Regions from separate parts of the Priestia sp. J2 genome, predicted to be linked through region 2. Evidence: riboswitches for the same ligand, from Rfam matches in the RefSeq annotation. Region 2 holds a riboswitch; each other region holds the start of a gene.

What was found. Region 2 has a riboswitch for lysine ahead of LJY09_RS12635 (amino acid permease). Riboswitches for the same ligand answer to the same signal wherever they lie in the genome.
Region 1: it holds a riboswitch for lysine, as region 2 does, so the genes downstream of both, LJY09_RS23395 (aspartate kinase) here and LJY09_RS12635 (amino acid permease) in region 2, are expected to answer to the same signal.
Region 3: it holds a riboswitch for lysine, as region 2 does, so the genes downstream of both, lysA (diaminopimelate decarboxylase) here and LJY09_RS12635 (amino acid permease) in region 2, are expected to answer to the same signal.

The regions. Positions count from the first base shown of each region.
Region 1 is NZ_CP086208.1:4,514,171-4,517,455, forward strand. It holds gene LJY09_RS23390 (YslB family protein) at 18-545, shown strand; gene LJY09_RS23395 (aspartate kinase) at 597-1,829, opposite strand; lysine riboswitch at 1,971-2,148, opposite strand; gene uvrC (excinuclease ABC subunit UvrC) at 2,214-3,285, opposite strand, start outside.
Region 2 is NZ_CP086208.1:2,515,919-2,519,203, forward strand. It holds gene LJY09_RS12625 (ethanolamine ammonia-lyase reactivating factor EutA) at 1-25, opposite strand, end outside; gene thiT (energy-coupled thiamine transporter ThiT) at 182-790, opposite strand; TPP riboswitch at 823-923, opposite strand; lysine riboswitch at 1,098-1,282, shown strand; gene LJY09_RS12635 (amino acid permease) at 1,385-2,824, shown strand; gene LJY09_RS12640 (hypothetical protein) at 2,861-3,229, opposite strand.
Region 3 is NZ_CP086208.1:2,315,927-2,319,211, reverse strand. It holds gene LJY09_RS11615 (CBO0543 family protein) at 330-842, shown strand; lysine riboswitch at 909-1,091, shown strand; gene lysA (diaminopimelate decarboxylase) at 1,230-2,558, shown strand; gene LJY09_RS11605 (dicarboxylate/amino acid:cation symporter) at 2,609-3,285, shown strand, end outside.

The DNA.
Region 1 (3,285 bases), 2.0 Mb from region 2:
AAGAAAGAGGGGAAAGCATGAGCAATTTACAAACAGAATCACAGCAAGAACTTGAAGAGACGATGGAAACATTAGAACCTAATGCCGCAGCTGAAACAGAGAGAGCTCCTGATCACGTTCCATATTTTGGATACAGTCTTTTGCGTGACGTGTTGATTCCAGAGCTTCTTGGAGACGAAACGAATACCATCTCATACTGGGCAGGAAAACACCTTGCGCGTAAATATCCATTAAATACAATGGATGAAATCGTCGCTTTTTTTAAAGCAGCTTCCTGGGGAACACTGACGCTTGCCAAAAAAGATAAATATTCACTAGAGCTTGAGTTATCAGGTGATGTGGTCAGCAAAAGATTTCAGCAGGAAACTTGTTCATTTCATCTTGAGTCAGGATTTGTGGCTGAACAGATTCAGCGTCAAAACAACTGCCTAACAGAAGCCTACTTAACACCTAAAGAAAAGAACGGAAAAGTGCTGATTTCCGTGCAGTGGGACCGAAAAGATATCTTACCTACCGAAACCCGTGCGGAGCGTTATAAAAAGTAAGAAATACGTATATATAAAAGACGTGGAGATACCACGTCTTTTTTCTTTTCTTTATACTTGCACTGCCTGCTGCTCTTCTAATTCAAATGCTACGTGAAGCGTCTCAACAGCTTTTACCATATCAGCATGCGGTACAACTGTAGATACTTTAATTTCAGACGTGCTGACCATCTTCACTTCAATTTTCTCTCCTGCCAGCACTTCAAACATTTCGGCTGCAACACCTGGATTAGAAATCATGCCAGATCCCACAATCGATACTTTAGCCAGACCGCTTTCATGTTCAATACGCGTATACCCCAAAGTAGATTTATACTCTTTTAAGACGGCAAGAGCAGCTTCTACGTCTACAGTTTTAATAGAAAATGAGATAGAGAGGCGATTATTAGCCGTTACGTTTTGAATAATAATATCCACGTTTAACTGTTCTTTTGCTAATGCTGTAAAAATAGTAGAAAGAGTTTGTAACTCGTTGTTTAACCCTTCAATTGTCACCCGTGAAATATTATCTTCAAACGCAATTCCTCTTACGACTAAGTTTTGTTCCATTGAAACTTCCTCCTCAACAATCGTTCCATTCTCGTTTTCTAAGCTTGAACGCACTTCTAGCGGTACCTGATAATTTTTTGCAAACTCAACAGCGCGCGGATGCAGCACCCCTGCTCCTAAATTGGCTAATTCTAACATTTCGTCATATGAAATAGAATGAAGTTTACGAGCATCTTCTACGTAGCGCGGATCCGTCGTAAACACTCCTGTTACGTCTGTATAAATATCACATTTTGCAGCTTTTAGTGCCGCGGCAAGAGCTACTGCCGTCGTGTCAGAGCCGCCTCGACCTAATGTTGTAATGCTTCCATCTTCTGAACAGCCTTGGAATCCAGCTACTACTACGATTCGACCTCTATCTAATTGGCTTTGAATACGAGTCGTGTCAATGTGCTGGATTCGTGCATTGCTGTGAACTGCTTCCGTCTGGATACCAGCTTGCCAACCTGTTAGCGAAGTGGCTTCATGACCTTTGAATTGAAGAGCCATTGTTAACAGGGAAATCGTTACTTGTTCTCCAGTTGTAAGAAGCATATCCATTTCGCGTTTACTTGGACTGTCCGTAATATCACTTGCTAATTTCACCAGTGCATCTGTGGTTTTGCCCATTGCCGATACAACAACTACTACTTGGTTACCGCGCTCTGCTTCTTGAATAACACGGTTTGCTACATGTTGAATACGTTCAACAGAACCAACAGATGTTCCACCAAATTTTTGAACGATTAATGCCATAATTTTGTTCATTCCTTTTCAATAAATTTGCATATGCAGGATGATGAGAAGCTAAATTTTTTTACTCAGACAATAAAAAAAGCAATGAGATGAGCTCTCATTGCTTAACGAACGAAAATTATAAAACATAACCGTCCACTGCCGTGAGATAGCTCTCCAAGAATCTACATCTTGACAATCCTACGTTTATTCAACGCAGAACCAGCAATCATTACTATGAGGTAATGTTCACTTCGGCAAATTTCCCTTTCCGCATCGTTCATAAGGGCTCATACCCTTCCTGATGCGTACTGATTAAATTTGCACCTCTATCTTCACTTCATTTGATGAAGTGTCGTATGAAATTAGTTAATAGCTTATCAAATATTTTCTATTATTTCAAGACTATTTTTGCAATGTTTCATAAATTTTTTCAGCAATGTTCTGAGGAACACCTGAATTTCGAATATCTTCAATCGTTGCTTCTTTCAATTTTTTCACCGAACCAAAATGCTTTAACAAAGCTTTTTTACGCTTTTCTCCCACTCCCGGAATGTCGTCCAGAACTGACTGAAAAGCGGACTTAGAGCGCACTTGACGGTGGAAGGTAATCGCAAAGCGGTGAACTTCATCTTGAATTCGCTGAAGCAAATAAAATTCTTGACTATTGCGTTCAAGCGGTATGATTTGAGGAGGCTCACCAATCATCAGATTGGAGGTTCTGTGCTTATCATCTTTGACAAGACCTGCTGTAGGCACTAAAAGTCCCAATTCATTTTCGAGAACGTCCTGTACTGCAGCTAAATGCCCTTTGCCTCCATCTACAACAATTAAATCCGGAAGCGGAAGACCTTCTTTTAATGCTCTGGAATACCGTCTGCGAACGACTTCCCTCATGGAACTGTAATCATCTGGTCCCTTTACCGTCTTAATTTTATATTTGCGATATTCTTTCTTTTCCGGTTTCCCATCAACAAAAACAATCATCGCAGAAACTGGGTCTGTTCCTTGAATATTTGAGTTATCAAATGCTTCAATCCGATAAGGAGCGGCAATTCCAAGCTCTTCTCCTAACCGTTCAACTGCGCCAACTGTACGCTCTTCATCTCGTTCAATTAAATAGAATTTTTCACCGAGCGCAATTTTTGCATTTTTACACGCAAGTTCTACTAATTCTTTCTTTTTGCCTCGCTTTGGATGCTGAACCTCTACTTCTACTAACTTCTCAGCTAACTCTGCATCAATCGTTGCTGGAACCATCACTTCTTTTGGCTTAATATTTTTGGCATAAAACTGACCGATAAAAGTTAAGAAATCTTCTTCTGGCTCTTTATAAAAAGGAAACATAGAAACTTCTCGCTCAATTAATTTCCCTTGGCGAATAAAGAAAACTTGAACACACATCCAGCCTTTATCGTAAGAATAGCCAAACACATCTCGATTAACAAAATCATTAAACGTTACTTTTTGCTTTTCC
Region 2 (3,285 bases):
TGCTCGTGATCCATTTCTGTAGCATACGATCAATCCTTTATCTCGTTTGAATATGTTGACTATCATAAAACAGTTTTTTGAATATTTCACTAACTATGTTATCAAACCTGACACACTTTTGTGTAAACAAAGGTGACAAATAAGAAAAAAGACTAAATCTTGGCAGATTTAGTCTTTTTTCTTATGATGAGTGTGATTTAGTTACAATCATTCTTGATGCCGATGGGATTAACAGTGAAAGGATAATTAGACATGATAGCAACGACCCAATCATCGAAATCCCATTCATGGAGAAAGAATACCATAGAACAGGCATTCCTTTTGGTGCAGCAAATCCCCAAAATATTAAACCTGCAATAAAATGGCAAAAATAACGAGCAAAACTTCCTATAATTAAAGATAAGATAATAAAAAAGAAAGCTTTTGATCTTTGATTATTAGCTAAATATCCTTTAATAGAACTAGAGAAAATCCCGCCAAATCCAATAAAGGTAACAGCGATAATATACTCTATAAAAGCTTGCAACGGGGTTAAAATATACGCATTTCCTAAAGCTAGTTGTAATATTCCCCATAGAAATCCAGATAAAGCTCCTCCTTTAACTCCCCATCGAAAACACATAATAAAGATAGGAACCATAGAGAACGAAATGCTTACACCTATTGCAATTTTTATAGAAGGTAAAAGATCAATCAAAAAAGCCAATGCTGCAAAAATAGCTATTTCAATTTTAGCCTGTAAAGGTAATGCTTTATTCACGTTTCTCACTCCTGTTTTTGAATCATTCATATCAAACGGTTTACACAGGAGTAAGCAAATATATGCTACTATTCCCACATTCCTACGCTAGCGTTAACTAACAGGTTCGAAGGGTCTGAACATTTCGTTCACTCTCAGCACGGCGGCTCCCCCTGTGGTACGTTTGGATATTTATGTAGTATAAAGACAATGTTTATTATACCATACGTAACAAAATAGATTCGAGAGATTTCAAAGATGTTTCTATTTTCTGAATCTATTTTTTATAATGACAATCGTTTTAGTATTTGTTATACTTCTTTTATGTCAATTGAATATAAAAAACCCTCATCCTAATCGATGAGGTAGAGGTCGCAGTTTTTAATAGTAAAGTAACGGAAATGCAGAGAACATTGAGGATGTTGCTTGAAAGGAAAAATTGCCGAAGTTTAAATCACTTCTCGGTTGATTTAAGCTGGGGCTGTCTCCGAACAGGAACAGAACTGTCACATCATGCGAGTGATGTGAAGAGCTATCTTCACGGAAGGTTGACGCGGTTTTCAGATTTAAAAGCGCGCACATATACTGCGGGCTTTTTTTATGTTATCCCGTCTCTTTCCGTACATTCGAAAGGAGTATTTATCTATGCAAGAGCAGCAAGAATTAAAACGTGGGTTGAAATCTCGCCACTTAACGATGATTTCATTAGGAGGAGCCATCGGAACCGGCTTATTCCTAGCAAGTGGTGGAGCAATTCACACAGCAGGACCTGGGGGAGCGCTTTTAGCTTACGCTATTATTGGCGTAATGGTTTACTTTTTGATGACCAGTCTAGCAGAGCTCGCAGCTTATATGCCTGAAGCTGGTTCATTTAGTACGTATGCGTCTCGTTTTGTAGATCCATCCTTTGGTTTCGCTCTCGGCTGGAACTACTGGTATAACTGGGCTATTACGATTGCAGCTGAATTATCTGCTGGAGCCCTTATTATGAAATTTTGGTTCCCGAACTCTTCTTCTATTTTATGGAGTGCCCTGTTTTTATTAATTATGTTTGGGCTTAACTACCTTTCTGTAAAAGGATTTGGTGAATCTGAATTTTGGTTTTCGTTAATTAAAGTAGTAACGGTTATTATCTTTTTAGTTATTGGTATTATGATGATTTTTGGTATCTTTAACAATGAAGCACCAGGTTTTAAAAACTTCACGCTTGGTGATGGACCGATTCACGGTGGATTCTTCACTGTACTAGGTATCTTTATGGCAGCTGGTTTTTCATTCCAAGGAACAGAGTTGCTTGGAGTCGCAGCTGGAGAAAGTGAAGATCCGGAAAAAACGGTTCCTCGCGCAGTTAAACAAGTCTTCTGGCGCATCTTGTTATTTTATATTTTAGCTATTTTTGTTATTGGAATGCTTATTCCATACACAGCGAATTCATTAGCAAGTGATGACGTGCGAGTAAGTCCGTTTACTTTAATATTCGAACGAGCAGGTCTGGCGTTTGCAGCATCAGCGATTAATGCCGTTATTTTAACAGCTGTTTTATCTGCTGGTAACTCAGGAATGTATGCTTCTACGCGTATGCTGTGGAACTTAGCGAAAGATGGAAAAGCACCAAGGTTCTTAGCAAAAGTGAATAAACGAGGCGTTCCAGTTAATGCCTTAATCGCAACGGCACTTGTCGGTACACTTGCATTTGGTGCTTCATTTTTTGGAGACGGTGCGGTATATACGTGGTTACTTAACGCTTCTGGTATGTCTGGTTTTATTGCTTGGTTAGGAATTGCGATCAGCCACTATCGTTTTAGAAGAGCATTTGTTGCTCAAGGTCATGATTTGAGTGAACTTCCATATCATGCAAAACTTTTCCCATTTGGCCCTATCTTTGCCTTTATTTTATGTGCCGTTGTTATTTTAGGCCAAAACTATTCGGCGTTTATGGGTGACTCGATTGACTGGTACGGTGTACTTGTTTCTTATATCGGACTTCCTTTATTCTTAATTGTTTGGTTAGGATACAAATGGACGAAAAAGTCGAAGCTTATCCCGTTAAAAGAATGTCAAGTAACAGTGAAAAAATACGAATAAAAAAAGCTCTCTATTCTTTTGAATAGAGAGCTTTTTTTATATGAGCTGATCGGCAAAATGAAGAGATATATAAGCGGATTGGTTTTTCATAACAAGCATATAACCTTTGAGGGGACGGTTATAGTAATCAGCAGCTTCGATATAATAAATACGCTGAATTAACCTGCTTAAATGAGTTGCAAAAGATGGAAGTTGGTGATTAGGAATGGTTTGGATGTAGTCTATGATTTCTTGTTTAGTTTGAAGGCCTGAACGGGTACATTCTAACAGATGAAAAAGCGGATCTGCTGCTATAGTAGATAGTTCAGAATTGTGTTTGATTCTATTCAGCTGGATATGCAGTTCATTTTGGGACCATTTTTTCGGCACAGCTCTTAGATGTTGATATTGAAAATGTGTACTCATGATAGCTAACACCTTTCGTATTAAAATAATAAAACAACTTATTATTTTAATAACCT
Region 3 (3,285 bases), 200 kb from region 2:
CCCTTTTCTTTCTTCTAGTATTCTCATGCTATATGTATGCAATTTTAGCATAGCAAAAAAAGAAGTCACATACTAGGCGAAGCTATTTTAAGCTTATTTTTAAGCCTTGCTGACTTTGACATATAGCTCCTTTAGTCTCGTAAGCAAAAGCGGTAGAAGTTCTTTTACCAAGATTATAACAGGGTGAAGAAAGCCATAAATAGTGGTAGTACGTCTTTAACGCTGTGGCTTACGGCTTTTCTATGATAGGTGCTGAATAAAAAAATGAAAGAATAAAACCACTATAATATGTAAATAAAAAGAAATAACCATTATTTTAAGGAGAGCGTATGCAATCTTCATTTGTATTATTTTTTATCATTCTTGGTTTACTATTTGGCAAGTGGCGAAGGTATCAAGAATACTACCCTACTTTGCTGTTTTGGGTCACGGGGAATTTGCTTTATGAAGTGCTGCTGTTTCATCACCGCGTATGGGTATTTCACCCTGTTGGTATTGATCATCTTTTTCTACCCGATCACCTAATGGTTTCTCTTGGAATAACCTTAATTATTTATCCGTTTGTTATACCGGTTTTTTTAGGAAGGCTGCCGCTGCATGTAAGCGGCCGGCTGTGGTGGATTCTTTTATGGGCGCTTTTATTTACTGTGATTGAGTTCATTGCTTATGTTAATCACAGTATCACTCATCATTATGGATGGTCGCTGCTATGTTCTTTTCTCTTCAATATTGTCACGTTCTCACTTTTAATCATTCATCAGAAGACAGCGCTGGCTGCTTGGATTCTATCTGGAAGCTTCATAGCTTTTTTATTTATCTTCTTTGATATTCCTATGCCTTAACTTTTCATTGACTAGACAGAGGAAAAGGAAATATAATAGGAGTTACATTTAAATATAATTTTCCTCTCTGAGAATAGAGGTGCATGAAATCAAGAGTCACTTATTGGAGACTAATGGAGTCTGTGAAGATAAGTAAAAGGGATTTCGTGCCGAAGTATATAAACATCCATTGTGTTCATATACTGGTTCAGTATTGAATAAATGCTGAGCTGTCACAAACCACTTGGTTTGTGGAGAGCTATTGAAGAGATGTTGATGCCTAGAATGTAATAATACTTTATTATTATGAAACCAAGACGCGTGAACATCACTTCACGGGTCTTTTTTGTGTTTTTCTACTGACCATCAAAGTTATAGTTGAATGATTTAAATGGAGGGATACGGATTATGTACTTACATGGAACGAGTAAAATTAACAGCAGCAATCATTTAGAAATTGGGCAGTGTGATACGGTCGAACTGAAAAAACAATACGGCACTCCCCTATACATCTACGATCAAGAATTAATTGAGACGAAATGCAAGGCCTTCCATTCAGCCTTTCAAAGAAGCGGATTTTCATATCAAATCGCCTATGCAGGGAAAGCGTTTCTTTGTATGGAAATGGCTAGCCTTTTAACGAAGCTTGATATGTCATTAGATGTGGTCTCAGGAGGCGAATTATTTACAGCTCTTGAAGCGGGATATCCAGCTGAACGCATTCATTTTCACGGAAATAACAAAACGATTGAAGAAATTGAAATGGCTCTTGATGCGAATATTGGCTGTTTTGTTGTGGATAACTTTACCGAACTTGAAGTTTTACATGCCTTAGCAGCTGAGCGCAAACAGAAAGCATCTATTCTTCTGCGTGTTACTCCAGGGATTGAAGCCCACACACATGAGTATATTATGACCGGACAGGAAGACTCCAAGTTTGGATTTGGTCTTTCCAATGACCAGGCTATGAAAGCGGTAAGTTCTGCATTAGAAAAGCCTTACTACGATCTTTTAGGCATTCATTGTCATATTGGTTCGCAAATTTTTGAAGTAGATGGTTTTTCTCGCGCCATTGATATTTTAACTGATTTCTTATTCAGTATTCGTGATAAAATGGAATTTGAAGTAAAAGTTTTAAACGTAGGTGGTGGTTTTGGTATTCGTTATACCGAAAGCGACTCTCCACTTCCAGTTGAGTATTATGTAGATGCACTGACAGAAAAGCTAAGCCGCACGTTAACTGAACAGAATTATACCCTTCCGGAAGTCTGGATTGAGCCTGGAAGAAGCATCGTAGGAGAAGCAGGTACAACGCTTTATACAATCGGCTCAACGAAGGAGATTCCAGGTGTACGCAAATACGTAGGAATTGATGGCGGTATGACCGATAATATCCGTCCTGCTCTTTACGATGCAAAACATGAAGCTGTCTTGGCTAATAGAGTGACGGATAAAAAAGATGAAACAGTATCAATTGCGGGGAAATGCTGTGAATCAGGAGATATGCTTATTTGGGATATCGATTTACCGCGCGTTAATCAAGGAGATTTACTAGCAGTATCCTCTACAGGTGCCTACAACTATTCAATGGCTAGCAATTACAACCGTATTCCGCGCCCTGCTGTTGTATTTGTGAAAAATGGAGAAGCTCGTCTTGCTGTAGAGCGAGAAACATACGAAGATTTGGTGCGTAAAGATGTAAAGCCAGTCGTTACTACGTATGCAATGAGCAAATGATAGCTGTTCTTGCGTAGTAAAGAAGCTATTGTTGTTTGGAGGAAATCTATATGGTTTTAAGTGTATTTAAAACGTACAGATCATCGCTTATTCTGCTTCTCGCTATTTTAATTGGCGGGATAGCAGGATATGCTATCGGGCCCGATGTGGCAGTCGTAAAGCCCTTTGGTGATTTGTTTCTTAATTTAATGTTCATGATTATCGTTCCCCTTGTCTTTTTTAGTGTGGCTTCGGCGATCGCAAACATGAACGAAATGAAACGTCTTGGTAAAATTATGCTAGGTATCGCCGTTGTGTTTGTCGCCACTGCTGCTGTTTCAGCCGTTCTAGGCTTTTTAGGCGCATCACTTTACAATCCGCTGCACAACGTAGATACTTCTGCCATTAAAGAATTAATGGGTGACAGTGAAAATACAGCTGAAAAAATGACGCTTTTAAATCAGCTTGTTAGTACATTTACTGTACCTGATTTTGTTCAGTTATTTTCGAAAGAGCATATTTTACAATTAATTGTCTTTGCCGTTATCTTCGGTATTGCTACCACGATGGCTGGTGAAAAAGGACAGCCTATGGCGAAATTTCTGACTTCGGGTCAAGAAGTATCGATGAAAGTCGTTAAAATTGTCATGTACTATGCTCCAATTGGTTTAGGGTGCTATTTTGCTACTGTAGTAGGAGAACTTGGACCAAAGATCTTGCAAGGGTATGCTAGAGCATTTATTCTTTA